2 regions of the Colwellia sp. MT41 genome follow, and region 2 is predicted to be linked to the other one. Evidence: predicted binding sites of a transcription regulator. Region 2 holds the regulator's gene; the other holds the start of a gene.
What was found. Region 2 encodes FliA, which starts transcription of late flagellar genes. Its sites were predicted from a motif close to CTAAAGNTNNNNNNNNNNNNGCCGATA; they were not measured.

Region 1: CMT41_RS11830 (flagellar protein MotY) is a predicted target of FliA. The motif match lies at 9,213-9,239, and genes of this name have one in related genera.

The regions. Positions count from the first base shown of each region.
Region 1 is NZ_CP013145.1:2,757,142-2,773,242, reverse strand. It holds gene CMT41_RS11875 (methyl-accepting chemotaxis protein) at 1-999, shown strand, start outside; gene CMT41_RS11870 (PilZ domain-containing protein) at 1,057-1,659, opposite strand; gene CMT41_RS11865 (lipoprotein-releasing ABC transporter permease subunit) at 1,857-3,149, shown strand; gene lolD (lipoprotein-releasing ABC transporter ATP-binding protein LolD) at 3,162-3,926, shown strand; gene lolE (lipoprotein-releasing ABC transporter permease subunit LolE) at 3,919-5,187, shown strand; gene CMT41_RS11850 (Fe-Mn family superoxide dismutase) at 6,063-6,644, opposite strand; gene grxD (Grx4 family monothiol glutaredoxin) at 6,932-7,318, shown strand; gene CMT41_RS11840 (peroxiredoxin) at 7,409-8,014, shown strand; gene rnt (ribonuclease T) at 8,342-9,076, opposite strand; gene CMT41_RS11830 (flagellar protein MotY) at 9,306-10,202, shown strand; gene CMT41_RS11825 (M1 family metallopeptidase) at 10,503-12,392, shown strand; gene CMT41_RS11820 (hypothetical protein) at 12,525-12,980, opposite strand; gene cysZ (sulfate transporter CysZ) at 13,125-13,871, opposite strand; gene zipA (cell division protein ZipA) at 14,092-15,273, shown strand; gene ligA (NAD-dependent DNA ligase LigA) at 15,423-16,101, shown strand, end outside.
Region 2 is NZ_CP013145.1:1,366,175-1,382,275, reverse strand. It holds gene CMT41_RS05865 (phosphatidylglycerophosphatase A family protein) at 321-794, opposite strand; gene thiL (thiamine-phosphate kinase) at 847-1,809, opposite strand; gene nusB (transcription antitermination factor NusB) at 1,862-2,278, opposite strand; gene ribH (6,7-dimethyl-8-ribityllumazine synthase) at 2,335-2,799, opposite strand; gene CMT41_RS05845 (MlaA family lipoprotein) at 2,904-3,704, opposite strand; gene CMT41_RS05840 (DUF2802 domain-containing protein) at 3,844-4,314, opposite strand; gene CMT41_RS05835 (chemotaxis protein CheW) at 4,424-4,918, opposite strand; gene CMT41_RS05830 (chemotaxis protein CheW) at 4,981-5,715, opposite strand; gene CMT41_RS05825 (ParA family protein) at 5,716-6,504, opposite strand; gene CMT41_RS05820 (flagellar motor protein MotB) at 6,558-7,580, opposite strand; gene CMT41_RS05815 (flagellar motor protein) at 7,577-8,323, opposite strand; gene CMT41_RS05810 (protein-glutamate methylesterase/protein-glutamine glutaminase) at 8,316-9,455, opposite strand; gene CMT41_RS05805 (chemotaxis protein CheA) at 9,522-11,621, opposite strand; gene CMT41_RS05800 (protein phosphatase CheZ) at 11,635-12,378, opposite strand; gene cheY (chemotaxis response regulator CheY) at 12,453-12,836, opposite strand; gene CMT41_RS05790 (RNA polymerase sigma factor FliA) at 12,941-13,660, opposite strand; gene CMT41_RS05785 (MinD/ParA family ATP-binding protein) at 13,704-14,546, opposite strand; gene flhF (flagellar biosynthesis protein FlhF) at 14,593-16,101, opposite strand, start outside.

The sequences.
Region 1 (16,101 bases), 1.4 Mb from region 2:
CATATGTTAACCAATCGATTACTGCGTTTAAATGCTTATATTGATATGGTTGTCAGTACCGAAGAAGCGCCAGCAGAGCCATTAAAAGATCCTGCCAATGATGATCTTGCGCAAGTAACCAATGAGCTTAGTCATTTTATTGTTGGTTTAGCCGATGTAGTTAACGTTATCCGCCAAGAGTCAGAAGTGTTATGCCAAGGGTCTACTTCGTTGTCTCAGCAAATGAGCGAGTCAATCAAGTTGGTGGAAAACTCAAGCGTACAAATTGCGCAAATGGCAGAGTCGATTGAGGATGTAGCCAATACCTCATCAAGTTTATCAAACAGTGCTGAACAAGTAAGTGAAACAACTAGTTCAGTCATGGAAACCTTAGCCGAAGGAGTCAATTCCTCTAATATTAGTCAAAAAACTATTGAGGCTGTGGCGAGTGAAGTGGGGGATATGGCAAAAGAGCTTGCTTTACTGCAAGAGGAATGTGCTCGTATCGGCTCTGTCTTAGATGTTATTAAAGGTATTGCCGAGCAAACCAATTTACTTGCCTTAAATGCGGCCATTGAAGCTGCGCGCGCGGGTGAGCAGGGCCGAGGTTTTGCTGTTGTTGCTGATGAAGTTCGAGCCTTAGCGCACCGAACTCAAGAGTCAACGGTAGAAATACAAGCTATGGTTGAGCGCTTACAAACTAAATCAAGCAATGCCGTCAATAGTATCAGTAAAGGCCATAAGTTAACCCAAGACTCGTTAAAGTATTCCGCTGACGTTGTTAAAGCATTAGATAAAATTGGTTATGCTTGTCAAGATGTTGATAATTTAACATCACAAATCGCCAGTACAACGTTGGCGCAACAAAGCGCAACGTCATCGATTAATGACACTATGTTAGCGGTAGTATCCTTAAGTCATGATATCAACAGTGGTTTAAATTCTGTTGCCGCACATGCCGAGCAGCAGCAACAAACGTCCAAAGAAGTAGAGCAGGCTATCAATAGAATTTGTGTTTAGTTTTTATGTTCTAAATGAGTCGCAGATGTTTTACTTTAAATAAGATAAGTGTTTGCTTTATCGATCATTTTCTTGATTGCGTAATTTCGCCAGTTTTTGTAATTGTTTAGATTGCTCATGTAAACTGGCACGCACCAATATCTCTCTATCTTCTTCTCGTATAAAGTGAAAAGTTACCTTGTAGGCAAACTGTTCATTAGCCGACTCAACCTCGACTACTTCACCATAACAATAGATAGCACAATTATTTTCCAGTAAAAATATTTTTAGCTCAAGTATTTGGCCAATACTAAATACAGTTGGCGCGATAAATTTAATGCCGCCACCGCCAAACTTTATGCCTTGGTACCTATATTGAACTTCATCTTGTTGACTAAGAATATAGCCGACCAGTAAATCAATTTTCTGTGATTGTTGATTAAGGAAGCTGACTAGTTGAGCTGCGCTATTGCCTAAACTTTGTAATGATCTTAACGCGGATTGATCGATTGAGTTCATCTCAGTTGACAGTTTAAATGGCATTGGCATACGGCTCATAAATTGTGCAAAACTACTGGCTTCCTCTTTTTTTATGGTGGTAATATTTACCGAGAAGTCATGCTCAATGGCAAAAAACTCATGATATAGGCTTAATTTTTGTTCAAGGGAATGAGTAATCATCGGATCAGTTTCCATTTAAAAGAGAGTGCTTTTCATAAATAAGGTAAAAGTTCAAAAAAAATAATACCATAGCTGAAACTTATAACAGAAAATTGTAACTATACCTATCCCTCCGGCTATTTATCTCAGACAATTATAGTGACTGTGTTATGCTACAGACCATTCTAAATTGGCCGCAGATAAAATAATAATACCTAATGTTTCAACCTATTAGCATCTTCATCGGGCTACGTTATAGTCGTAGTAAAAGCCCCACTGGCTTTGTTTCTTTTATTACTTTCTTTTCCACTGTCGGTATTTTATTAGGGGTGGCATCACTGATTACCGTGGTCTCCGTGATGAACGGTTTTGAAGGTGAGTTAAAAAAACGCATCTTAGGTATTGTCCCCCATGTCATTGTCAGTGACTTTCCTGATAAAGATGCTGATAAAGGCACTGGTGCTACGGAAAACTCATATTGGCAAAGCTTACGCAAAGAACTTCTTACCCAGCCTCATGTGCTGCAAGTGACACCTTTTCTGGAAAGTGAGGCCTTAATTCAATCGACAACAGGTCTTCAAGGCGTTTTACTACAAGGTATTATGCCTAAATTTGAAAGACAAAATATTATTAGCAGTCATATGGTTGCCGGTAGTCTGGCAAATCTTTCGACCCAAAGCTACTCCTTAGTATTAGGGCAGTCATTAGCCAATAAATTACAAGTGAGCCTGGGTGATGAAGTGCGTTTGGTACTGCCCAATAAGAGCGTTTTTACCCCCATGGGGCGTATACCGGTACAACGTGTTTTTACCGTGGCAGGTATTTTTCATATTGGCTCACAAGTTGATGATGCCATGGTTTATGTGGACAGTCGCTATGGCGCAAAATTACTCAGGCGAACGGGCGATGGTATTGATAAATTACGCCTTTATTTAGATGACGCCTTTAATGCCCAGCAAGTAGTAACCGCACTTGAAAGTAAGCAACAAAGTGCACAACTACGTAAGCAAACAGGCAATCCTCTGCATTCCGTTAGTTTTAGCACTTGGAATGAAAGCCAAGGGGCATTATTTTCCGCAGTGAAAATGGAAAAAAATATGATGTGGTTAATGCTTAGTTTAATTGTTGCTGTTGCTACCTTTAATATTGTCTCGGCGCTGGTGATGGTTGTTGTTGATAAACAAGCTGAAATTGGCATATTACAAACATTAGGTTTGGCGCGTACTGATGTGATTAAGATTTTTATCACTCAGGGCATGGTTAATGGTTTGTGGGGCGTTAGCTTAGGTGGGGTTATTGGCGTGATATTAGCACTGAATCTCAACGATATAATGCTGGTGATAGGGGTTAATTTATTTGGCTTCGGCGTACAAAGTTTACCGATAAAGTTGGAGTTCTTTGATGTGCTAACTATTATTTTATCAGCACTGGTCATGAGTTTTCTTGCCACACTTTATCCGGCATATCAAGCGTCGACCACTCAGCCGGCGCAGGTGTTACGAAATGAATAAGGTTATGAACTAATGAGTAAAGTATTACAGTGTTGTCAACTAACTAAATCATATAAGCAAGGTGACATCGAAACTAAGGTATTAAAAGACTTAGACCTCAGTGTTGACAAAGGTGAGCTTCTTGCCGTTGTGGGTAGCTCGGGCTGCGGGAAAAGTACCTTCTTACACCTTGCCGGCGCTTTAGATACGCCTACTTCAGGCAAGGTGCTTATCAATGGCATCGATATTCACCAATTATCAGACAAAGAAAGAGCTAAATTTAGAAATCAGCATATTGGTTTCATTTATCAATTTCACCATTTGATGATGGAATTTAGCGCTCAAGAAAATGTTGCTATGCCATTGATGATTAGAGGTGACAAACCTAAAGATGCATTGTTAGCCGCCAAGAATATGCTTGACCAGGTTGGCTTAAGTCATCGAATTGATTACCGGCCTTCACAATTATCAGGTGGCGAACGTCAACGCGTGGCGATTGCTCGAGCCTTGGTTACCAAACCCTCTTTAGTCTTGGCTGATGAGCCAACAGGGAATTTAGATAGTGATACCGCCGAGCAAATTTATCAACTGATCCGTAGGCTAAATAAGACGGCTCAGACAAGTTTCGTCATTGTGACTCATGATCTTGTCTTGGCAAAACGTATGGATAGGCAAGTGAAGTTGGTACAGGGGCAATTATCACCCTTGTTCGATGAGGGTAATAAGCAATTAGTCACCGATGACGCTAACAGTGTTTTAAGTCAAAATAGTCGACCAGTAAGTGATAAATATGTTTAAACCCTTAAGTATTTTTTTAGGCTGGCGTTATGTGCGTAGCCGACATGGTAATGGTTTTTCTGCTTTCATCTCTGCTTCTTCTACCCTAGGTATTGCTTTAGGGGTGACGGTACTTATTATTGTGCTCAGCGCGATGAATGGCTTTGAGCGAGAGTTATCACAAAAACTACTGTCGATTGTTCCGCATGTTGAGCTTGTCAGTGTTAACGAGCCGATAAGGAATTGGCGACAAAGTATAAAGAAAGTACAACATGAGCAAGCAGTGCTCGCTGCTGCGCCGGTAATAAAAATGACCGGCATGTTGCAACATGGCTTGCAGCTTAAAGCGGTAGAAGTACGTGGCGTTGATGCCGAGCTTGAAATGCAGGTGTCGAGTATTGATGATTATATTATTGCGGGTAAATGGTTGGGCTTAAGGGTCACTGATCATAATAGCAACAGCATCATAATCGGTAGCGGCGTGGCAAAAAAATTATCCGTGCAACTTGGCGATAAAATACAGTTATTGTTACCACCACCACAAGCGGGTAATGACATTAAACAAGTCTTTTCTTCACCTATCACTCGTCAGGTAGAAGTGGTTGCTATATTCAAATTTGGCGGCACCATAGACGAAACTTTAGCTTATATTCCCCTGGCCCTGGCCAGTGATGTTATGGGCTATGCCAGTAATGAAACACAAAGTATACGCTTGAAAGTTGCCGATGTATTTGCTGCCCCTAAAATTGCCCGACAGGTTGCCTATAATTTTGACCATTATGTTTATATTAATAATTGGACTCGTAGCCAAGGGCATTTATTTAATGATATCCAGTTGGTGCGCATGGTGATGTTTATTGTCATGGTGCTGGTTATCGCGGTAGCTAGCTTTAATATTGTCTCAACCTTGATCATGGCGGTTAATGAGAAACAAGGTGATATAGCTATTTTAAAAACCATGGGTGCCAGCTCACAAACAATAATGTTGGCCTTTATTTTTCAAGGTTTGGTTAATGGGGTAGTTGGTAGTCTATTAGGCGCGCTGTGTGGTGTTTATTTTGCATTAAACCTTACCGATATTATGAGCGGCTTAGAGCAGTTGCTTGGGGTTACCTTTTTGTCGGGGGATGTCTATTTTATTAACTACCTACCGAGTGTTTTACATGCTAGTGATGTTTACGCCACCGTTATAACCGCGTTAATTATGAGCCTGTTGGCAACCGTGTATCCGGCATGGCGAGCAACAAAAATTGAGCCAGCGCAAGTGTTAGGCCAGCTGTAATCACCTCTATAGCTTTTACTCTAGCTAAAAAAAAGACAAAAAAAAGCCCGCAAACTAAGTGCGGGCCAACTCAAATATCAAGTTGATAGAAGGAAGTTAAATTCCAAGAAACATGTCAGAGAGAAAAGATAGTAGCTATCATTTCAGAGTAATCTGGTTAATGAACTCTCTTTGGGAGAAAGAAAAAGTAACATTGCGCTAACTCAGAAAACAAAGCTATCATAGTGGCGAATCCCTTGGTCGACAAACTAAAAAAAATGTAGTCTAGGCATTAGAAAAACTAATGCATAAACATTGAACTTTCTATTGGGTTATATTTATGAATAACTATTCATTAGTTTTTTATCTACGCCAATTAAATGGCTTTTAGCGTGTTTTTTTATGCAAAAACAATTGACGTCTAAAGAAAATCTGGCTTTTTATAACTATTTATTCACTAAATTATGATAACTTTAATTGTTTACTTAAAAAGCCTGATGCAAATACTAGGTAATTTTATGTTTTATCGGTTAAGCCATATTGGCTTAAGGTAATCGCTACTAAATTTTTGTTGATTGAGCATTATTTATTAAGCGATTTTGCTAAGTTTTATCTGGTTTGATTTTAGTCAGCTTAATTTAAATTAAATTAATTTAACTAAGTTAATTTAAGCTAGTCAGTGGTATTTTGGCTCATGCCGATGAATATTATTGATTTAATATAGCCGGCTCGGGTGAGGGGCTAGGCAAACTAAAGCGGCAAGCCTTAATTTATGTAGCTATGGTCGCTATCATTATTGTTGTTACGGTAGCGATAAAATGCAGTGGCTCGAAGTCTTTCTATTAACAATGCCTAGTAAAGCAAGCTTCACTAGGCATATACAGATCTAGGTTTTACTAGCTAAAGTTAGCTTGAGCAAAATCCCAGTTAGCTAATGCCCAAAAACCTTTCAGGTAATCAGGTCTTACGTTACGGTAATCTATGTAGTAAGCATGTTCCCATAAATCAACGGTAATAAGTGGTGTAACACCGTCGTCAGTTAATGGTGTCGCTGCATTTGACGTGTTTACAATCGCTAAGCTACCATCTGCATTCTGCACTAACCAAGTCCAGCTAGAGCCAAAGTTATTGATAGCACTATCAGTGAATTTAGCTTTAAATTCATCAAATGAACCGAAGTTACTGTTAATAGCTGCTAGTAAATCACCTGATGGCTCACCGCCGCCGTTTGGACTTAAGCTGTTCCAATAAAAAGTATGGTTCCAGATTTGTGCTGCGTTATTAAAAATACCAGCAGAAGAGCTTTTAACAATCTCTTCTAAGCTTTTATTTTCGAACTCAGTACCGCCAATTAAGCCATTAAGCTTAACAACATAAGTGTTGTGGTGCTTGCCATAATGAAATGATAAAGTTTCTGCTGAAATGTGTGGCTCTAAAGCATTTTGCTCGTAAGGTAATGCCGGTAATTCAATGGCCATGATACTCTCCTAGTTATAATTCTAATTTTCCACCAAAAATAGGTGTGTTTTCATATAAACTTGAGTAAAATACTCAAGTATTATTTATTCAGGTCATAGACCTATATAAGGGTTGTTAGGACAAGTTTCAAGGCTATATTTTTAAAAATCAATAGTTAAGCTAGTTCAGCGCATAGTACTTATTCTATTACCTTGTATTGAAAGTAGTTGTAAATTTATTTTTTATCTCCATATGTAGGTATATCAATGCAATTGAATAGAATAAGCATTAATTAATAGAGGGTGTTATGGATACAATTGAGCGAATTAAAGAACAAATTAGCAAAAATACAATCTTGCTATATATGAAAGGGTCTCCTAAATTACCAAACTGTGGCTTTTCATCACAAGCATCACAAGCCTTAATTTCTTGTGATGAGAAATTTGCTTATGTTGATATTTTGCAGAACCCAGATATTCGTGCTGAATTACCTAAATATGCCGATTGGCCAACCTTCCCACAATTATGGGTTGAAGGTGAGTTAGTAGGTGGCTGCGATATTATTATGGAAATGTTTCAGCAAGGTGAATTACAAACTTTAGTGAAAGCAGCCGCAGCCAGACATGCTTCAACAGAAGGTAGTTCAGCAGATGATAGTTCAGTAGAAGATAGTTCTGTAGTAGAAGAAAAATAATTATCTTATCTGATTGATATTTAACTATTTGCCACCATGTTTGTAGGCAGATTATTAAACTTTTTTAACATAAAAAAAACGGAGCATAAAATGAGTGTATTAGTTGGTCGTCCAGCACCAGACTTCACTGCCGCAGCAGTATTAGCTAACGGTGAGATTGTAGATAGCTTTACATTAAGCGAAGCGATTAAAGGTAAAAAAGCAGTAGTGTTTTTCTACCCGTTAGATTTTACTTTTGTTTGTCCATCTGAGCTATTAGCTTTTGATCACCGTATGGAAGAATTCAAAAAACGTGGTGTTGAAGTGATTGGTGTGTCAATTGATTCACAATTTTCTCATAATGCATGGCGTAATACCTCAGTAAACGACGGTGGTATTGGTCCAGTACAATACACATTAGTTGCTGATGTTAAACATGAAATTTGTAAAGCATACGGTGTTGAACATCCTGAAGCGGGTGTTGCCTTCCGTGGTTCATTCTTAATCGATGAAGAAGGCAATGTACGTCATCAAGTAGTGAATGATTTACCTCTTGGCCGTGATGTTGATGAAATGTTACGTATGGTTGATGCCTTACAATTCCACCAAGACCATGGCGAAGTTTGTCCTGCAGGTTGGAAAAAAGGTGATAAAGGTATGACAGCGTCTACTGAAGGCGTAGCTGCTTACCTTACTGAGAATGCAGATAAGTTATAATTATTGCTTAATCGTTAAGTTACTTGTTTAAGTTAATTAACGACATAGTAAAGTAAAAAACCGCGTAAGCGGTTTTTTTATCTTTAAAATTCAATAAAGCCAACTATTGCGGAACTTGATTTTTAATTTCCGCCGCGGTTAATGGTTAACGGCCACCCCTAACGCACGCCAGCTATTAACAAGGTGACCAAGGTATGTTGATTAAGCTCGGCTGTTTTTACTGTGCTTTAGACTCATTCTCTGTCTCTGTCTCTGTTAACGGCCAACCTCCTAACGCACGCCATCTATTAACATGTGACCAAGGTATGTTGATTAAGCTCGGCTATTTTACTGTGCTTCAGACTCAGACTCAGACTTAGACTCGTTTTCTGTCTCATTCTCTGTCTCGGTTAACGGCCAACCTCCTAACGCACGCCATCTATTAACAATATGACAAAATAACTCGGCCGTTTTTTCGGTATCATATAATGCGCTATGCGCTTCATTATTATTAAAATCTATATTGGCTGCGATACATGCTTTTGCTAAAACAGTCTGGCCTAAGGCAAGACCAGCAAGCGTGGTAGTATCAAAGCTGACAAAACTATGAAAAGGGCTGCGCTTAATTTTACAGCGCTCGGTGGCAGCATTTAAAAAGCCTAAATCAAAGGCGGCATTATGGGCAACAATAATGGCTCGTTGACAGCCAGCCGCTTTCATTTTTTTACGCACCAATTTGAACAGGGTTTTCAGTGCTTCTTCTTCCGTCACCGCGCCACGCAACGGGTTCGTAGGGTCTATACCGGTAAACTCCAGTGCTTTTGGTTCTAGATTAGCCCCTTCAAAAGGCTCAATGTTAAATTGTATGGTTTCATCGATAGAAAAATCACCTGTGCTTTCATCTAGATGTAACATTGAAGCCGCAAGTTCAAGTAGGGCATCAGTTTTGGCATTAAACCCCGCAGTTTCTACATCGATAACAACAGGGAAATAGCCCCGAAATCTTTGAGCAAATTGGCTTTTAACGTTGTCAGTATTGGTTGATGTTTTTTGTTGGCTATCTATTGAGCTTGATTCGGACATGGTCACTATGTAATGAAAAGGGAAAAGTAATGCCGGGGATTATCGCAGAAAGTTAATTTAAAAACGACAATGAAAGTGATTTCTCGGCAAGTTAGACTGTTTTTACCATGAAAAGCGCTATTTCATTGATATAATGCTAAAGTTATCTAGGTTTATGACGATACCTTTATATATCTAATATAGGCTAAAGTGTATAGGCCCGTTACCGCTTTCAATATTGTGCATAATTATGAAACCAATCATCGCAGCAATGAGTTCTTCTTTTCTTGTCCTCGCTAGCTTAACCGCTAGTTTGCTTGTCAGTGGAACACATGCCGGCATCCGTCAATATAGCGCTGATATCCATACTTCACAATGGCAGCTCTCTGCTGATTCACGCCTGAAGTGCACCTTGTCACATCAAATCCCTCGTTATGGTGAAGCGCGCTTCTCAGCCAAAGCCAGCCGCAAGCTTAATATGGAGTTTGAGCTAGATATGATGCTGTTACCCGATAACTACTCCTTAGCAGAAGTTCGCAGTGTTGCACCTAACTGGCAACCCGGTGTGGGCTCTCGCACGTTAGCGACGATGAAATTACATAAGCAATTTAAGCCAACCCTACCAAAAAAGGTTGCTTGGACAATGTTAAGTGAACTAGAGCAAGGCATGAGTCCGACCTTTTATTATAACGACTGGTATAGCGAACAAGATAAAATATCGGTTGGGCTATCAACAGCGCGCTTTAAAAAAGCTTATAAAGATTTTGTTGGCTGTGTAGGTAATCTGCTTAACTACAGCTTTGAAGATATCGCTTATACCGTACTGAACTATCAATCGAGTAGTGATAAATTTACTAAGGCATCACAAAGGCGTATCGATATGATTCGTGAGTATTTGAGCCTAGATCCCGACTTAGAACTGGTATTGATTGGAGCTTATTCTGATAGCTATGGTGGCCGTTGGTCAAACTTAAAGTTATCGGAACGCCGCGCCGAAAAAATAAGAGATTATTTTGTGCAAAATGGTATTGATATTAGTCGAATTGCCGCGAAAGGTTACGGAGAAAAACGTCATATTGCTTCTAATGACACCACACTAGGTCGAGGAAAAAACCGCCGAGTGGTTATTCAAATGCAAAAGCCTTAACTTATTTACCCTGTTTTATTTAACTGCTGTAAATAATACTTGCTACTAACGGCATAGAAAGTTAATAAAATCTAAAGTAAAGTATTGAACAGGCCTGTAGATTCACAGTAATCTACAGGCCTGTTTTTGTTTGTGCTCTATTTAATACCAATGAGTATAAAAATAGCTCACTTAGCGAGAGTTTAACGGCGAATAGGCAAGGCTTTGTTTATTCTAATGTCGACCCTGTCATGCTTAGTGTGCATGTTTTTTATGTAAAATGGTAAAAGTACAATTTTTTATTTTAAAGGGTTAAATGTCATGAAACATTTTTCAAAACTTTGCTTGTTACTCGGCACTTTATCAGTGTCAGTTGCGCCAATTACGTGGGCGCATGAAGGAGTAGAACCTCAACACGCTAAAGTGTCTAAACTAACGGATACCTATACTTACGCTAATTATGACCAAGTTAAAGCGACTCATGTATATCTTGATCTAAATGTCGATTTTGATAAAAAATCTTTGTCGGGTTTTGCGGAACTTTCACTCGATTGGATGACCGATAACAAAACGCCATTGATTTTGGATACCCGTGATCTTGTTATCCACCGCATTATGGCAAAAAATAGCCAAGGTCAGTGGCTAAAGGTTAATTATAAACTTGCCAAGCGTGATGACGTTTTAGGTAGCAAACTAACCATAGATACCCAGTTTAACGCTGAAAAAGTGCGTATCTACTATCACTCAACTGAAAAAGCTTCAGGCTTACAATGGTTATCGGCTGAGCAAACGGCGGGTAAAGAAAAACCATTTTTATTTAGTCAAAACCAAGCCATTCATGCCCGCTCTTGGATTCCTATTCAAGATACCCCGAGTGTTCGAGTAACTTACACTGCACGTATTACTACCGATAAAGATTTATTAGCGGTAATGAGTGCTAATAATGAACCAGGTACTGAGCGAGATGGCGACTATTTTTTCTCAATGCCACAAGCAATTCCTCCTTATTTAATTGCCCTTGCTGTCGGTGATCTGCAGTTTAAAGCAATGAGCCATCAAACAGGTATTTATGCCGAGTCTTATATTTTAGATGCGGCCGTTGCAGAATTTGATGATACTCAAGCGATGATTGATAAAGCCGAAGAAATGTATGGTAAATATCGTTGGGGTCGTTACGACTTGTTGATGTTACCACCAAGCTTTCCTTTTGGTGGTATGGAAAATCCACGTCTTTCGTTTATCACACCAACCGTGGTTGCCGGTGATAAAAGCTTAGTTAACTTAATTGCTCATGAACTTGCTCATTCTTGGTCAGGTAACTTGGTTACTAACGAAAGCTGGCGTGATCTTTGGTTAAACGAAGGTTTTACCAGTTATGTTGAAAATCGCATTATGGAAGCCGTCTTTGGTACTGAGCGTGCGGTAATGGAACAAGCGCTTGGTGTGCAAGATTTAAATGCTGAATTATTAGAACTTGCCCCAGGTGATACTAAGCTTTATATCGATTTAAAAGGCCGTGATCCGGATGATGCCTTCTCGGGTGTGCCTTATGTTAAAGGTCAGTTATTCTTAATGTACCTAGAACAGCAGTTTGGTCGTGAACGTTTTGATGCCTTTGTCCTCGAGTATTTTGAGAGCCATGCTTTCCAAAGCATAGGTACCAAAAACTTTATTAAATACTTAAAAGCTAACTTAACCGATAAGTACCCTAATATTGTTAGCGATAGCGAAATCAATGAGTGGATTTTCAAGGCAGGATTGCCAAGTTATGCGCCACAGCCTATATCTGACGCTTTTACCGTTATTGATAAGCAAATTACACAACTCATTGCTGATGAGTTAACTTTGGCAGAATTACCTACCGCTCAATGGACTTTGCATGAATGGTTGCACTTTATCAATAACTTACCCCTTGATGTTAATCAAGATCGCATGGTCAGCTTAGATAAAGCCTTTAACTTAACCACAAGTAAAAATGCTGAAATTGCTCATGCTTGGTACTTATTATCAATTCGCGTTGGATATAAGGAGGTTTACCCCGAAATGGCTAAATACCTGAAGGGTATAGGTCGTCGTAAACTGATTGTGCCTTTGTATAAAGAACTAGCGAAGCAAGCAGAAAATAAGGCATGGGCTATTGAAGTTTATCAACAAGCGCGCCCAGGCTACCACGGCTTAGCACAAGGCAGTGTTGATAGTGTATTGAAATAGTTGAGGGAAATCTTGCTCAATAAAAGCTAGATGAAAAATACGCGATAAAAAAGGGCTCAATGTGAAAACATTGAGCCCTTTTTTTATTTTAGTTGCGTCATTATTATTTAGTCACGTTAGCTAGCAGTGATATTACATCTTACTTTCAATAATCACATCGACTTGGCGCTTTTTATTTTGTTGTGAAATAACCACACGCATGGTTTCTTCCCCCTCTTGATATTTCAGCGTCAATCGGTCGCGTTTACGCTCTTGTGAATATGAAGCGCCGAAGGCTTGTTGATAAAATTCGATAACTTGTGCTTCGCTGGCATTGGTGAAATAGTTCATTACGGCCGGTAGGGCGTCACTAAACTCAGCAAAAATTTGCGCATCTGCTAACACTGGGATAGCAATAACCCCGTTATTAATCACCGCACTGATAACGTCTTCTTGCTCTTCAATGAAAAACTCTTCAATAATAGGCTCGACCACAACTGCGGCTTGCGTAGGTTGCTCTTCAATATCTGGTGTTGAAGAGCATGCACTAACAGCAACTAGCGTCATAGTGAGTAAGGTAAAATGCTTAACAGCTTGTTTTACTTTCATTTAAGTCACTTCCGTTCATATTTGTTTTTATATCATTTAAATATATACGATTTTTAGCACTAACGCGATATCAGCATAAAAAAATAGCATAAAAAAAGCCATAAAGCGCAGTACCAAGCGCAATGGCTTTGATTGTTATAGGGTTTACACCTTGTCTTGGTAGTAATCCACCCATAAAGCGGTAGCGCCACAAATGGCCACAGGCATAACGATAAGGTTTACTATGGGGATCATTGAAAATACCGCAACTGTGATACCAAAGCTATAACTCAGTCCTTGGTTTTGTTTTAATATTTCCTTCATTTTGGCAAAAGGCACTTTGTGATTATCAAAGGGGTAATCTTTATATTGTATTGCCATCATCCAGGCAATAAATAAGAACCATATAATTTGGCCTAAAATGGGTAAAATCCACAACATAATGAAAAATCCAAGAGCACGAGGTAAATAATAACTCAATTTTTGCCATTCTCGAGTCAATGTTCTTGGAATATCTTTAACTATGTCGAGCATCTCGCCCTTGGGCGCTTGCTGTCCGCGTAAAATCGCCTCCATTTTTTCGGACAATAAGCCATTAAAGGGTGCTGCCAGCCAATTGGCAACAGTACTAAAGACAAATGAAAAAATCACCAGGATAGTAAGTACCGCTAAAGGCCACAGTATGACAGTTAACCAATCCAGCCAACTAGGTAACCAAGCCATAATGCTGGTCATATAGCTAGCAAACTCTAGATAGACAAAATAAAAAGCAATACTAAACAGTAGTGTATTGATTACTAGAGGGATAAGTACAAAACGACGGACACCTTTTTGCCTTATCAGACTAAAGCCTTGTAAAAAGTAACTGGCGCCACTGTGTGTAATAGGTGCTTGTTTAGATGAATGAGACATGGGGGTTAAACTGATCCTAACTGACTGTTATTCTTCGTGTGAGTATATACTCTTTACCATGCAAAATGCAGCTTGATTGGTAACGGGCATAATACATTCTTTCATACTATTACCCGATTAACTTGTTACAAACCGCCTAAATTTCTGCTAAAGTTTCCTTTAATATATAGCGATAATATTCGCATAAAAAACAGCAATCAAGAGAGTAAGCAGGCTGGAAATGGAAGATAACTTCAGAAACGTCTTAATTATACTTAGCGCCATTGTTATTACCGCAATATTTATTCATGGCTTATGGACAATAAGAAAACAAAAAAATCCCTATAAACTACAAACATCTAAAAATAAGGTTGAGCCAATTACCCGCGACTTTGATGGTAAAGGTTTTGATCAAGATGGAGTAGGGCAGATAAAAGTTACCTCTAGTGTAATAAATGACCAACTAAATCTTGACGATGAGGCTGTAGCTGAGCATGTTTTGACCACAGGTGTGCAGTTACCCGAGGACCTGTCTAAAAGCCAAATATTAATAAAAAAGGATGTGTTAAGTGAACTTGCTGGCCAGGTTACTGAAGGCCAAGATGAAAAAGTTGCGAATAGCGTAGTTCAACCATTAGATAACTGCCTTGAAGATGACTGGTTTAAAGACGATGCTCAAGAAAATTCTCAAGAAGGCTCTATAGAAGATAAGAGCAGTCAATTTTCTAAAGGTGAATTAGGTGATGAGTTAACACCTGCAAGTAAGTCAGCCAATGCTAGTGTGGTGCAAGAGCCGATAGAGCCAACGATCCATTTTGAACCTTTATATGATCAACCGGTTACACAAGCTAAGCCGACACGTACACCCATTAAGAAAGTTAATAAAGTGATACCAAAAGTGTCATTAAAACGTGAGCAAATTGAAAAAGATTTTGATAATCAGCTAAATGAACGTGCTATTGAAGCTAACAAGGTTAAAACTCAAATAGAGCCACAAGTCATTATTTTATCTGTGGTCATGCCCGCTAATCAGCAAATGTTTGGTGCCGCATTACTACCAAGTTTACTGACCCTAGGCCTTAAATATGGTGAAATGAATATTTTTCATCGCCACGAAGATAATGCCGGTAACGGTAAAGTGACCTTTAGTTTAGCTAACATCATGAACCCAGGGGCCTTCGACTTAGATACCATGGAAAGCTTCGCCACCCGGGGTGTCAGTTTATTTATGACCTTACCTAATGCCGGTGACCCTTTTTATGTTTTTGCACAAATGCTCAATGCCGCTAAGCAGTTAGCGCAAGAGTTTAATGGCCAGGTTATCGATGACAAACGCAATGTCCTGACTAAACAAACTGAGCAACACTACTTAAGTAAAATAAGAGAATTTGATCGTAAAAATCGTATTGCCCTAGTAGGCTAATCCTAAGTAGGGTTAGTCATCTAACTATTCTAGCGGGCCTTTGGCCCGTTTTTATTTTCTTTATAACCTTTCATCTATTTGTGTCAGCTTCTTATTCAATCTAACCGAGTTGCCATAATGTAAACTATCAACCTTAGTGAATTATTTTTATGTCAAATGCCGAAGATAAAATTAGCCAATTGCAACAGCAGCTTAATCAATACAATCATGAATATTATCTATTAGATCAACCTAGCGTACCTGATGCTGAATATGATCGCTTAATGAACGCATTAATTGCTTTAGAAACTGAAAACCCTGAGCTAAAGACCATTGATTCACCTAGCCAAAAAGTTGGTGGGCAAGCCTTAAAATCCTTTACTCAAGTCACTCACCAACAGCCAATGCTTTCCCTTGATAATGTCTTTTCTCTAGATGATTTTCATGCTTTTGTTAAGCGTGTCAAAGATAGGTTGAATAGCGATCAGTCCTTGGCTTTTTGTGCTGAGCCTAAATTAGATGGCTTAGCGGTAAGTTTACGGTATGAGCAAGGCATTTTAGTACAGGCAGCTACACGTGGTGATGGCCGTGTCGGTGAAAATATTACCACCAACATACGTACCATTAAATCCATTCCACTGAAATTAAGGGGCATAGCAGGTAAAGATTTTCCGAGTATTGTTGAAGTACGTGGCGAAGTTTTTATGCCTAAAGCCAGCTTTAATGCCTTAAATGAACTGGCTAACAAACGTGGTGACAAAGGTTTTGCTAATCCCCGTAATGCCGCTGCGGGCAGCCTACGACAACTTGATTCCAAAATCACCGCTAAGCGTAATTTAGCCTTTTACG
Region 2 (16,101 bases):
TCTTTAACAACCCGCTCTTTTTCAAGTTGTCAGCGCACTACTAACAGCGTTAAATTCATTATAGATGACTGGTTCTAACCAATTTCAGCACTATTGTGAAGCTCTGACATAGCTATTAACTGGGAATAGATTTGATAGAATTGCTATAAAAGCCATTACTTATCATCAACTGCACTTATTACCTGCTTTAAACTTAGCGTAAAAGTGGTGAAAATACTATTGTTCTAAAGTAATGATAGTCAAATAAGCCCTTGCTGGCTAACTAAAGTCTTAGCCGTTAGCGTGTGATAAAGCATGATAATTAAAAGTGTCTTAAATGATTAGAAAATAAGGTGCATGATTACTAGGGCAAATAAACCTGCGAGTACATCATCAAACATGATACCAAAGCCACCCGTTAGCTTTTTATCTGCTATGGATATTGGCCAAGGCTTAGCAATATCAAATATTCTAAATAAAACAAAACCGACCAAGACACTCTGCCAACTCACAGGTACCATGAACATAGTTATAAAAAATCCAGCGAACTCATCCCAAACAATTGCGCCATGATCATGTACACCAACATCACTAGCCGCTTTGCCACAGATATAAATACCCGAGATGCAAACAACTAAGACCAGTAAGGCATATATTAATGGCGTCAAGCCACTCATAAGTAGGAATATAGGCACCGCGGCCAGCGTACCAAAGGTTCCAGGTGCTTTAGGGGCTAAACCGCTACCAAAACCTAACGCTAAAAACTGAATTGGATTGGCAAGATTAAACTTAACCGGTTTATTTTTAGCCGACATATAATTAACTGCTTAATTTATTAGTGATTGATTAGTAAATTGCTAAAAGAAGCTATTCGGTGAAATGCTCAAAACCAGCAGTATTGATAGGTATAGCTTTATTATTTAATGTGGTTGAAATAGTTTGGGAGGCATTCATTTGTCCTATACACGTAATCGGTGTCCCTGCATGAGACATTGCAGTTTCCATCCCCACCTTGTTATCTTCAGATACGGTAAATAAGAGTTCATAATCATCGCCTCCCGATAATGCCAAGGCGATGGCATCATCACTGAGAAGACTATCTCGCATGATAGTCGAAATAGGTAAGGCATCGAGCACGACATTAGCGCCGACATTGGATGCTTGACATATATGTCCCAAATCAGCCATTAATCCATCGGAAAGATCTATCGCTGCCGAAGCATATTCACGCAGCGTTTGTCCGGCCAAAATCCTTGGCTTTGGATAATCAAGTTTTTTTCTTAAAATGCTAGTAAACTGTGGCTCAATATCGACTTTACCGGTAATTTGCTGTAAAGCTAATGCTGCATCACCGAGTTCACCGGTAACATAAAGCCAGTCCCCCGCTTTAGCACCAGATCGTGATAAATAACTGCCTTTAGGCGTCAATCCCTGCGCGGTAATAGTAATACTTAATGGTCCTTGAGTAGTATCTCCGCCAATGAGCTCTACATTGTAAAACTCACATAATTCAAAGACACCTTCACAAAACTCTTTTAGCCAATTTTCATCCACCTCCGGTATCGTTAACGCTAAAGACAACCAACTTGGCTTAGCCCCCATTGCGGCAATATCAGATAAATTTACCGCTACCGACTTATGGCCAATGGCTCTAGGGCTAGTATCAAAGGGAAAATGTACGCCAGCTACTAATGTATCTGTCGTTACCACTATATTTTGATTTTCAATAGGTGCTAAAACAGCGCAATCATCTCCTATACCAAGCTCAACATCTTTACGCTTAACTTTTTGTTTGGTGAAGAAATGTTTAATTAACTCGAACTCTTTCATGCTAAGCCTTTAGTTACTAATAGATTGATACTAATAAATTGCTACGAATAGATTAATCTTGAGGACGAATTAACTTGACGGTTTTATCTAAAACACCGTTAACAAACTTATGGCTATCATCAGCAGCAAATGACTTAGCTAACTCTATAGCTTCATTTATCACCACACGATAAGGTACATCAGTACAATCTTTCAGCTCAAACACTGCCACACGTAGTATCGCCTTCTCCACTTGATCAATATCCTTAAGCGGACGATCAACATGAGGGGAAATAGCCGCATCTATATCACTAATATTGGCGGTTACACCGCGTAATAATAATTGAAAGTATTCAGTATCAAAACGGCGTTTGCTGTTATCTACAATAAAATTAGCTTCAATATCATTTACTGGGTTTTTACTAACTTGCCATGAATAGATAGCTTGTACGGCTAACTCACGGGCTTTTCTTCTAGGAGACGGTTTCACAATAGGTTGCCACTTTTGTTAAGTTTAGGAATAATGTTAGGGGTAAAGTTAGAATATTAAATTTTAGCTAAAACATTTACCATTTCTAATGCGCTAAGAGCTGCTTCAGCGCCTTTATTACCGGCCTTAGTACCAGCTCGTTCAATTGCTTGTTCAATAGAGTCGGTGGTAATCACACCAAAGGCAACGGGAATTTCAGCGTCTAAACAAACTTGTGCTAAACCTTTATTACACTCACCAGCAACAAATTCAAAGTGAGGGGTACCACCACGGATAACTGCGCCAATAGCAATAATGGCATCAAACGTATCTTTTGCTGCCAATTTTTTAGCCGCTAGCGGTAACTCATATGCCCCCGGTACACGAACTACTGTGATATCGTTATCATTAACATTACCATGGCGTTTTAGCGCGTCAATTGCGCCGTCTAACAAACTATCAACAATAAAGTGATTAAAACGTGATACTACAATAGCAAATTTTTTGCCTTTTGCTTCAAACGAACCTTCAATGATATTCATTTAATTATTCCAATATAGTGTATCTAAAAAAATTGCCGCAATTCTAACAAATTGTTATCGGCATAGGTACTCGTTTATTCTATTTATTAATAAAAGACTATGAGCTAGTAGCTCTCATAAAAATCATCAAGTAAGGCATCTATTTCGTCTTCTTCTGCTTCATTAATGATGATAGGAGGATTACCGTCGTAAAGTTTATAATTCATATTTTGGAAATATGCATTTTTAATAAATTCATAGGGATCTTCGGACTCGGTAACTAACTGCTCTTGATCTCGGACGGCTGCTCTCTTTTCTAAACCTAATATGCCTAAGCGGGCAATATTAGGCCAAAAATTAATAACAACCAGGGGCCAATAAAGACCATCGACGTAATCCCCCACTTCTTCACGAACAGAACTAGGCCCCAAACCTGGGATAACAATATAGGGTCCATCGCCAATTCCGTAAATACCTAATACTTCACCAAACTCTTCTTGCTCTCCAGACCAGTCATAATCACTGGCAGGATCATAAAAGCCAAATAAACCAATCGTTGAATTAAGAACAAATCTACCGGTGTTTTTAGCCGCAGCAGTAAACTTTAACTGCAAGACATTATTAATAATACTTGAAGGTTCGTTTAAATTTAACGCCATATTGTATAAGCCAGTCCGTAAAAATGGCGGTGTGTACGTTGTGTAAACTTCTGATGAGGGTTTTGCAATATACTTATCGACATAATCCCAAGTAAAAGTCCAAAAGGGTCTGTTAATCGCTTCAAAGGGATCTCTAGAGTCACTTAAGCTAGCGTCATCATAAAAATTGTCTTGCTCTTGCTGTTTTGGTGTCGACGTACAACCAGCAAGAGTAATAATAATAACAAGTATCAAGAGTCGAAAATATGGGGTTATAGCTGAGCTCACAGGGCTAAGTTCCTTGCCGTTACATGATATGTATGAGAAAACGACGGCAGTTTAACATGAAATCAATTGTTGGGTGAATAACGTTTCAGCGCAGTTTTACAATATTTACTTTCATTAAGTAAACGTTGCTGGCAATTATTTACTGAGAGCGAGCACGTTGTTGGTAGACTGAAAGCAACATTTCAACTTCTGCTCGAGGTAATTCACATTCACTGATAATTTCCTCTATATTGGCACCCTTTGCTGCTAATTTAAAAGCACGATTATAAAATTTATTCTGCCCTTGGCTCTCTTGCCATTGGCTTAATAGCTGCTGTTGCTCAATAGCTTGCTGCTGTAGTTTTTTAATACTATGCTCTAATTGTTTCGAGACTTGACTATTTTCGATAGCAAACTGCTCACTATTGCTCGCCATGAGCTCAAACTCTTGCTGTAACTTGTTATTTAAGCTTTGTAATTCGTCAACGAATAAAACAGCGCTTTGCATTTTTATTTCTAGCATAGATAATTTACCTTTAAGCTTAGTTAAATAGATAAAAAACACCGTACTAGAAAGCACTACAAGGAATAGCGCTAACACAGCAATTATCGGGACCGCTAACAATGACATTGGTGATTTTTGCCTTAAATAAATTTAAACGTATAAGTGAATAAGTGAAAACTTTGTATATACCGGCTTAAACTTAGGTCAACAATATCTAGCGCTGAAAATAATAGCATTAAAATTGCTTGAGTTCATCCCACTCATCGTCTGAAAGTAGTTTATCTAAATCTACTAAAATAAGTAATTCACCATCACGGTTTGATACCCCTTGGATGAACTGAGCACTTTCTTCATTACCAACGTTGGGTGCATCATCTATTTCTGAAGACTTTAAATAGACAACTTCAGCAACACTATCAACTAAGATCCCTATCACTTGTTTTTCCGATTCGATAACCACCACACGGGTATTATCGGTAATATCACAAGGCTCTAAACCAAATCGACAGCGGGTATCAATAACAGTAACAACATTACCGCGCAAATTTATGATACCAAGTACATAAAGAGGGGCACCAGGTACCGGAGCAATTTCACTATAACGTAAAACCTCTTGCACCTGCATAACATTAATACCGTAAGTTTCATTTTGTAACTTAAAGGTTACCCATTGCAGCACTTCATCACTAGCGTCAACTTTACCACTTTTACTTCTTCTCTCATCTGACATATTACTTGCCCCTCAAATTACTTACTTTTAGACTGTCTACAATATAAACAGCTATAATTTTACTATTCTTGATAAATATCGATACCTTTATCAAGCAATTGAATCAAAGCACTTACATCGAGTAAGGCACACATTTTTTCTTTGACTAAGCCCGCCAACCACGGCCTTTTATTATTAGATTCTACCCATTTCACTTCATCTTGACGTAACACAACTGTATCGATTAGGTTTTCCGCCATCAAGCCCCAAGGGCTATCATTTAGCATGATAATATATTGATAATTCAGCGAATTCATTAACTTTTCGTCACATTTTTCCGGCATAACCCATAAAGCAGTATCGACAACATTAATTTTTTCATCCCGATAAAGCATAACGCCTTTAAACCAACTGGGCTTACCCATTAAACTACTGGTTTTATCAACTTTATGAATGCCACCTAACTCAATCAGAGGAACAGCAAGGGTTAATCCCGCGACATCAAAAAACATGGCTTGAAAATCCCCTTGACGGTAGCTTTTCTGCTTATTAACCATAACTTCAGCACGGCTTTTATCGGTAGAAATGGGGACTAAATCAACCTTTGCCACCTCAACCGTTTTTTCTTTAGGCTCACTAACTGTTTTAAGCAATTTTTCTAATGATTTATGGTCGGCATCCTCTTTATGCGCCAAAGGTTTTCTAGCCGGCGCTTTAATGCGCTGGTGTGATAACTCTTCAGCAACGTCAGATTCTGTAAGTAGTTCTGACAGGTAGGTTTTCATTAGATTATGACTCGCGGGTAACGATTTACTCATTTAGCATTCAACCTCATTATTCTTCAGGCCTTGCTTGACTAAATAATTCAGAAGGCTTTTATAGGCTAATGTTCCTCGAGAGTTTGCCGCATAATCTGAAGGTACTTTTTGAGCAAGACTAGCATTTCTCAAGTTAGTATCAACGGGCACTACACCCGGCCATATTTCATTAGTATAGACTTCTTGTAGTTTTTTAAACGCTAAAATAGAAGCTTTTGTTCGTTTGTCAAACATAGTTGGCACTATGGTGTATTTAAAAGCACTTTCTTGTTCGCCTTGCATAATCTCCATCGTTTTGACCATACGGTCTAAGCCTTTCAATGCCAAAAACTCTGTTTGCACAGGAATTATAATACGATCGGCCGCTGCTAGGGCATTTACCATAAGGACACCAAGTACGGGCGGACAATCAATTAATACATAGTCATAACTATCAGCTACTTTTTGCACCGCTTTTTTTAACACTAAGCCCATGCCACCTTTTGTGCCTAAAGAGCGATCTAACGTCGCTAAGCCCATAGTTGCGGGTAAAATATCTATATTAGGGTACTTACTAGGACATAAGGTTTGTAAAATTTGTTCTCTGGTGGAAACCTGAGTAAATAAGTTATAAACACTCAAATCTAAATCTTCTGATTCTATACCAAAATAGTAACTTAATGACGCATGAGGGTCGATATCAACTAATAATACTCGATGGCCTTGCTCAGCTAGTACCCCGGCAAGAGCTATAGTTGTAGTGGTTTTACCAACACCACCTTTTTGATTTGCAATGGTCCAGACTATCAAGAGCAATACTCACTTACATTCATTTAATATTATCAATCATATTGATGGCTAATTTACTCTATCGCATTATTAGCTTTAATTTCTTTTAAGGGCCGACGCTCTGGTAATTGTTCAACGTCATCATCACCACGAGTAGTTATACGAATACCACCGTTATCCAGACGAATCACCTTGATATTACTCGACTGCTCGCGTTGCTCATTTGAACCGTTAATTGGTGTTATTGCTTCAATGCTTTGTAAATCAATGGTTGGAGTAATGAGTAAATTCGCTTTTTCTAAACCATATTTAGAAATAGCAACAACCACTTTTCTATTTTTAGCTCGGCCTTGCACGGTTAAGTTATCTGCACTGGGGTAATATTGACCATAACCCTCAATAGCCATGCGAGCAGGGTTTAGACCTAATTTTTCTAAGACCCTTAAAATTGCTGTCGCGCGAAAAACAGATAGTTCCCAATTTGAAGAGAATATTTCATTATTTATTGCTTGGTTATCGGTATAACCTCGCACTCGAATAAAGTTACTTGCTTGACCAATAACACCATAAATTGCCGATAAAATCGACTCAGCTGAAAGTGTCGCTGATGAGGAACCACTGGGAAATAATAAAGCACTGTTTAACTCTATCTCTAACCAATCACCATCTATTTGTAATTGGGCAAAACCAGACTCAACCAGTTCATATAAAGCCGTGTGTAACTCTTCTTCTAAGGAACTTAAGTTATTTCCTACTTGCGCATCAGAGATGTTAGATAAGCTTCTTTCGTTATTAAGTACTTCCGGCCCGGCAACCTCTAGGATACCATTGCCAAATAACTTTTTATTCGTTTTACTGGTATTAACCATCAAGACACTATCACCATGGCCTCGGTTTTTACTCTTCTCTTCATACGTTTGGAAGACACGACCAAATGATTCAGTAAGACTATCAAAAGGCTTTTCGTTCACCATTGCCATTGCGTATAACACCACAAACAAGGCAAACATTAAGGTCATATAATCTGCATAAGAAACTAACCAACGATGAACATTATCATGCTCTATGGTGTGTCTTCGATTACGTAGCCGATTCATCGGTCTAACCTAAATGCCGATAGTTTATTTTCAATCGCATGAGGATTTTCTCCATTGGCAATGGATACCAAGCCCTCACAAATCATTTCACGGTACATGGTTTGTTGATGAATAATAACTCGAATTTTATTTGCTATCGGTAAATAGAGCAGGTTAGCAAAACCTACCCCGTAAATAGTGGCAATAAAAGCGGTTGCTATGCCCTGCCCTAGTAATTCTGGTTCAGCTAGATTACCCATAGCATGAATTAAGCCAAGTACAGCGCCTAATATGCCAATGGTAGGACTGTAGCCGCCCATCGCTTCAAATACATTAGCAGAACGCAAGTTATGTTCCCGATAAATATCTAAATCTAACTCTAGCACGACTCTAAAATTTTCAAGATCAACACCATCAACCAATAAGTTAAGGCCCTTTTGGGTATAACTATCTTCTATTTCCAAGGCAGTATCTTCTAAAGCAAGATATCCTGACTCTCTTGCCTTAGTTGCCCAGTCGACAATTTCACTTATACCACGGTCAATATCGTATTTAGGCGGAGAAAAAACCCATTTAAGTAATGAAATAGCATGAGTAAACTGCATCATTGACGATTGCAGCATAACAGCACCTAAGGTGCCGCCAAAAACAATAATAAAAGCGGGTAGCTCAAATAAAGCAGATATATGACCACCATCAAGAGTGAAGCCTATATAAACAGCAAAAATTGCAATAAATAGACCTGCGACACTCAGCTTATCCATGGCCGATTTCCTTAACCATAGAAGCTGCCATTGAATCTAGTGGCAACGACAACTGAGACAAGCCTGCTTTAACTACCGCTTGAGGCATACCATAAACGACACAGGATTGTTCATCTTGCGACCAAATGGTCGAGCCTTTAGCTTTTAACATCCTCGATCCCTCTTTACCATCAGAGCCCATGCCCGTAAGAATCACCCCAAGCACTTTACCGGCAAAGGTTTTAGCCGCTGAGCCAAAACTGATATCAACACTCGGCTTAAAAGTGATTTTTGGGGAGTCATCATCGAGAATTTTTATTTTTGCTGAATTTTCACTGCCACTAATAATCATTTGCCGACCACCGGGAGCTAAATAAGCACAACCAGGTTTTAGTATATCGCCATCCTCCGCTTCTTTAATTGATATTTTACACAAGGTATTTAAACGACTGGCAAAGGCAGCAGTAAATGCCGCTGGCATATGCTGAACAATAATAATGGGTAATGGGAAATCTTGCTCCAATTGCACCAATATTTTTTGCAGTGCTACTGGTCCCCCTGTAGAAGTACCAATAGCTAATAGTTTATATTCTTTACCCGAGCTACGGCTAAGCGTTTTTTTATCTTTAAGTGCCGAGGAAAATGACGGTTTAGTGGTGCTTGTCGCTTTTGTAACATTTGTTGTCAATCTTGTTTTTGCTAAGGGAGGACGGGTAATCCCAGTCTGATTCACCGATCTGGTTTTTGCAAACCCTGGTTTTCGTGCTATTTCAACAACCCTTTGACGTAGTAAACTACCCGCTTCATCGGTATTTTTTGCAATTTCACTAAACTTTTTCGGTAAAAAATCTAAAGCTCCGGCATCAAGCGCATCGAGGGTTGCTTTAGCTCCTTGATGCGTTAAAGATGAAAACATCAATATTGCCGTTGGTGACTTCGCCATAATTTGCTTCACCGCGTCAATACCGTTAAGCACTGGCATTTCTATATCCATAGTAATGACATCAGGCTTTAGCAATATAGCTTTCTCAACCGCTTCTTTGCCATTCACTGCAACATCAATAACGTTCAATTGTGGATCTTTATTAAGAATATCAGTAACTCTACGTCTAAAAAAGCTAGAGTCATCAACAACTAGTACCTTGTAGACCATTTAACCTCTCTGATAACGCTACTTAATTCACGCTGTATAGTCATAGTTGGTAATACAAAAAACATATTACCTTTGGGAATCATTACTGCGTAATTTTTTATTAATAGGTGATTTTTTTGCATAAAATTTTAGTAGATTTCCTATATCTAAAATAAGTGCAATACCCCCATCACTGGTAATCGTTGCACCAGCCATTCCTGGCGTTCCATGGAGTAACCTATCAAGTGGCTTAATCACAACTTCTTCTTGACCTATTAGGCTATCAACGACAAAGCCAACTTGTTGATTACCCAGTTGAACGATCACAACATGACCTTTATCACGGGTTTTCTCAACAAAATTACGCACTAGCCACTGATCGAGATAAAATAAGGGTATAGCTTTATCTCGAACTATAATGGTCAGTTGCCCATCAACATTGTTAGTCTTAGATAAGTCTAAGTGGAAAATCTCATTAACAGCGGAAAGTGGTAAAGCAAATGTTTGTTTACCGACCACGACCATTAATGTCGGCAGTATCGCTAAGGTTAATGGCACTTTAATTTCAAGTACCGTCCCTACACCTAGCTCAGAATCAATATTTACCGTACCGTTAAGTTGAGTGATTTTGGTTTTCACCACATCCATGCCAACACCACGGCCCGAAACCTCAGAAATTTCAGTTTTAGTAGAAAACCCAGGAGCAAAAATAAGACTAAAGGCTTCTTTATCTGACATTCTAGCAGCCGACTCGGTATCAAGCACACCACGGTCAATCGCGATACTTTTTAATTTTTCAGGATCCATACCCGCACCATCATCTTTAATGGTGAGCAATATATGATCGCCCTCTTGTGAGGCGGATAGGACAATGGTACCTTCTCTTGGTTTACCCATAGCTTCACGTATATCCGGATCTTCGATGCCATGATCTACGGAGTTTCTAACTAAATGCACTAAAGGATCAGCAAGAGCTTCCACTAAATTTTTATCTAAGTCAGTCTCTTCGCCTTCTAGAATTAGTGATATTTCTTTTTTCATACTACGAGCTAAATCGCGTACTACCCGAGGAAAACGACCAAAAACCTTTTTAATTGGCTGCATACGTGTTTTCATGACCGCACCCTGAAGGTCGGTGGTTACTGCATCTAAATTGGTAACTGCTTTATTTAACTCTTCATCATCTGAAACCAAGCCTAAGCTCATTAACCGATTCCTGACTAAAACTAATTCCCCCACCATGTTCATTATTTGGTCAAGTCGTTTCGTGTCCACTCGGACGGTTGTTTCACTTGGTGGTGCAGGTGTCGCAGCCTTTTTAGTGGCTTTCGCGGGAGATTTTTTGGCGACAGTTTTAGCGGGAGGAGCAGCTGCAGGTTCTTCTTTTTTAGTAATGTTAGCCGCTGGACTAACATTAGCATGATCTATCGAGGCAACTGTAGCTTTGGGTGCATTACCTTTACCATGGAGTTCATCCAATAGCTTTTCAAATTCCAGATCGTCAATATCACCATTGCTACTACTAATAGTACTGTTTGTTGTCTGCCCTGCATCAGCAGAAAAGGCACCTTGACCATGTAATTCATCTAATAATGATTCAAATTCATCATCGCTGATCTCATCACTTGAACTAATGGTGCTAGTAGACGGCGGTGAAGAGGGAGTAGGGGACGTAGGAACACTACCTGAACCATGTAATTCATCTAAAAGTCGCTCAAACTCATCTTCACTCATTTCATCATTTGAGCTTGACTCAGACTCAATAACATTGGGGCTATCTGCGGGCGTGTTTACGCTTTCCGGGTGACTCAACTTCTCGAGTTCAGCTAATAAAGTCGCATCTGCTGGAGCAAGGGGCTCTCGACTTTGTACCTGGACAAACATGTCATTAACCGTGTCTAATGCGGATAATATGGTATCCATTAGTTCAGCATTAACCGTGAGTTTCCCAGTACGTAACAGATCAAATATATTTTCTGCACCGTGACAGACATCAACAAGTGCTCCTAGATTTAAAAAACCGGCACCACCTTTGACGGTATGAAAGCCACGGAATATCGAATTCAATAACTCAGTATTATCTACGTCATTTTCGAGCTCAACCAGCTCTTCTGAAAGTGACTCTAAGATTTCACCCGCTTCTACTAAAAAGTCCTGTAAAATTTCTTCATCTGCTTCAAAAGACATGCAGTAACTCCCATTAAAATCCTAAACTTGACAAAAGATCGTCGACATCATCTTGATCTGCTACTACATCATCTCTATTTTCTTTATTTATAATCGGCCCTTCAACAAGATTTTTACCTACTTTAGGCAGCACTTTCTCCTGCACTGGTTCAGCAGATATTCCAAAAGCCGTTAACATGGTTATTAAACTTTCTTCCACTTCTATTACTAGATCTATAACTTTACGAATGACTTGCCCCGTTAAATCTTGAAAATCTTGTGCCATTAACACGTCAGTCATTAAACTATGTATATGTTGGGTTTCTTTACCGGTATTTTTTAATAAGGTATCGATATCAAGGCACAATGATTTAAACTCGGTTAAGTCTAACTCATTGTTCATCAACTTAGTCCATGACGGATTTACGGCGGCTACTTGTTCAGCCATAGTATTGACAACAGGAAAAATAGCCTCAACTGCATCCATGGTTTTATTAGCGGCTTCTTCTGTTCTAGTAATAACAAAATTCAACCGTTCTTTGGCATCGGGGATATCTGAGGTAGCGAGATCAGACAACCTAGAGTCTAGTTGGAAATTTGTTAACGAATCATGAAGCTGGCGTGTTAATTTACCAATTTCAGCAAAAAGTTCTGAATTGATTGGGTTTTGAATCTCAGCAATAATAGCATTCGCTTCATCTTGCTGACCTAATTCTAAAAACTCAACCACAGATTTTGCTTGCTCTAATGAGATCCGCCCCGTCATAGCTATAGTCATGCAAAGTCCTTAATACAATATTTATCAAAACCTTACTTTAGCTAAGCACTAATGTGCTAACTAAAGTTCGCACATTAAGCTAAGCGCTCAAAAATCTTCTCTATCTTAGTTTTTAATGTTGCGGCGGTAAAAGGTTTAACAATATAGCCATTAACACCTGCTTGAGCTGCCATCACGATTTGTTCTTTTTTAGCTTCTGCGGTAATAAGTAATACTGGGATATGTGATAGGCTTGCATCAGCACGGATTGCTTTCAGCAAATCTATACCTTGCATGCCTGGCATGTTCCAGTCTGTTACCACAAAATCAAAATCACCACCTTGAAGCATAGGTAAAGCTGTACTGCCATCATCCGCCTCTTGAATGTTGGTAAACCCTAAATCTCGCAACAAATTTTTCACTATACGTCTCATGGTTGAAAAGTCATCAACAACAAGCACTTTCATATTTTTATCCAAGGCACCCTCCGGCAAAACATTCAAATTAATTTTTTTTTATATCTATTCTTTTTTTACCTAACAAGGTAGTTATTTTATAGCAAGCGCTCAGCTGACAAGTTTAGCTAACTTTGCCAAGAATGCATGCGTGCTTTTAGACGATGCATCGCTTGACTATGTATTTGGCTTACCCTAGATTCACTTACATCAAGAACTTGACCTATTTCTCGTAAGTTTAATTCTTCATCGTAATATAGAGACAGTACTAAAGCTTCTCTCTCTGGTAAAGAGCTAATGCATTGAGCTAGGCCTTTTTTAAAAGCACTGTGTTCAATACTATGATATGGATCATCACCACGGCAACTATCAGCTAATTTTATCGCATCTTCATTAACGCCTAAATCGTCAATGCCGAGTATTTTTCCTGTACTGACTTCACTTAATATATGATGGTAGTCATTTAGTGAAATATCAAGTTTTTCAGCCACTTCAATATCAGAAACATCTCGACCACGCTGCGCTTCGAGTTGTTTAATGGCTTCACTTATCATTCTGCTATTTTTGTGAACAGATCTTGGCGTCCAATCGCCTCGACGTATTTCATCAAGCATAGCGCCACGAATTCTAATGCCAGCAAATGTTTCAAAACTAGCACCTTTGCTATTATCAAAATTTTTGGCTGCTTCAAATAAACCAATCATACCCGATTGAATTAAGTCATCGACTAACACACTTGCTGGCAACCTTGCCAGTAAATGATAAGCAATGCGCTTGACCAAAACAGTATGTTGTTCAAGCAAAGCTGTTTTATCAATTAGACTATTGTAGCTATTTGCTTTTACCACGTATTATCGCTCTCATTGAAGACATACTTAATTACTCAGTTATTTAGTTCCCTAGTAACTGCTCAATAAAGAATTCTAGGTGCCCTGAAGCTTGTTTAGGAACTGGCCATTGGCTAACTTTAGTGGCTAAATCAATATAAGCTAACGCTGCTGGAGATTGAGGATAAGCTTCCACAATCAGTTGTTGCTTACGTACTGATCTGCGAACATTTTCATCGAAGGGTATTACCGCGACTAGCTCTATAGCCACATCGAGAAACCTATCGGTTACTTTTGTTAATTTTGCAAAAAGTTGTTGTCCTTCTCTAGGACTACGAACCATATTAGCAACAACTTTAAATTTAAAGACACCGTGATCACGGCTGAGTAATTTCATTAAGGCATAGCAATCAGTAATAGAGGTGGGTTCATCACAAACAACTAACATCACATCCTGTGCAGCTCTGGTAAAGCTTAACACCATATCGGAAATACCAGCCGCGGTATCAATTATCAACACATCGAACTGCGTTTTCATTTCACTAAAGGCTCTAATGAGACCGGCATGCTCTGATGGCGTTAAATCCACCATAGACTGTGAACCGGATGTTGCGGGAATAATCTTAATCCCTGCAGGACCTTCAATAATAATATCATCAAGCTCACATTCACCTGATAATACATGAGATAAGTTACGTTTTACTCTTAACCCTAACATCACATCTACATTAGCCAGGCCTAAATCGGCATCAAGCACTAAAACTCGTTTACCCTGTTGCCCTAGAGCAACGGCTGTATTAAGGGCGGTGTTCGTTTTACCAACGCCACCTTTTCCGCCTGAAACTGCCACTACTTTAACTTGCTGTAGATTTTGCATCTTTCTTAAGCCGCTCGCTTGATCTATCATTTAATTATTACTTCTAATCATATCTATTTAGCTACTAGCTAGAACCTTATACTATTGCGGCGGGAGCAACTGGCATTGGCCGCATTACACTTACATTGTTATTTACTGACTTACTTGCCATCTTATCTGCCAGATTAACGAGTTTCTCAGCATTTGCAACTTTAATATCTTCTGGAACTCTTTGCCCATCAGTAAGATACCCTATTGGTAAGCCATTTTGAATCGAAGTTGTAATTATTTCACCAATACTGATACTTTCATCGAGTTTAGTATAAATACAACCCGATAATGGTATCTTTTTAAAGCGATCTACGTTTTCTTGCATTACGCCTTGTTGCGTATTAGCCGCTAAAACTAAATAATTTCTAATTCTAACCCTAGCGTTCGCCACTAAGGCGGTTAATTGTTCTGCTAAACGAATGTCACGTTGTCCCATGCCAGCAGTATCAATTAAAATTAATTTCTTCTTAGAGTATTGCTGTAACAGAGTATCTAACGCTTGGCTATCTTTAGCAAGGCTCACCTGACAGCCAATAATCTTGCCATAAGTTGCTAATTGCTCAAAACCAGCAATACGGAAAGTATCGGTGGAAATAAGAGCAACTTGATCGCTGCCATGTACTTGCGAGAAACCTGCGGCAAGTTTTGCTATGGTGGTAGTTTTACCTACCCCGGTTGGGCCAACCAGCGCAACAACACCGCCACGAGTGATAATATCATTTTGTGTGGTATTAATTTGCTTAGCAATAAGTTGAGTTGCTTGCGCCCATGCTTCCTCTGCAGTCGACTGTTCAGGTACATAGCCGGCAATTTGATCGGCGATTTGTTCATTCAGCCCTAAAGCAAGTAAACGATTGACCAGTACTGCGCGTTGTGGATCCTTTTGCGCCATATCTTGCCACATTAAACCTGAAACTTGATGTTCTAGTAACGAACGAATTGAGGCCATCTCTTGCTGCATCTTGACAAAATCTTGTGAAGACACCTGGACATCATCATTGACATCAACCGCTAAGGGACTTGGGCTTGATATATTATTCGATACGATAGCCGTTATCTGGTCATCATCTTGAACATCTTCCGCGTTAGCGCCTTGCTCTGCTATCGCTGGCGGCAAGCTATCAGTATTGGGTTGATTGAGACGGTCAGTAAAACTCTTTAGTTGCTGCTTTATAGTCGTTTTATCAAGGCTGTTGGACTCTTGCTGCTGAGCTGTTTGATGACTTGACTGGTACTGAGTCGGATGTTGCACTTGACGATTAAGTAATGCCGATAAGCTATCAGCGGGTACATCTTCCGCGCTATTATCACTTACCACTGAGGATGAAGAGGTAGATGTAGAGGAAGATGAAGATGAAGTATTATTGTGCCGCTGTGTTTGTTGACCAAGGCTAACCACATCATTACTTACTTCTCTTGGGCTCAATGAGTTCTGCTGTGCTTCAGTTTCTACAGCCCTTTTTTCAGGAAATTTTGCTGGAGGCACGGCTTGGTTATAATCAACAGCAGCCATTAATTCCACACCTTCTGGAATTTTTTTATTAGACATAATTAC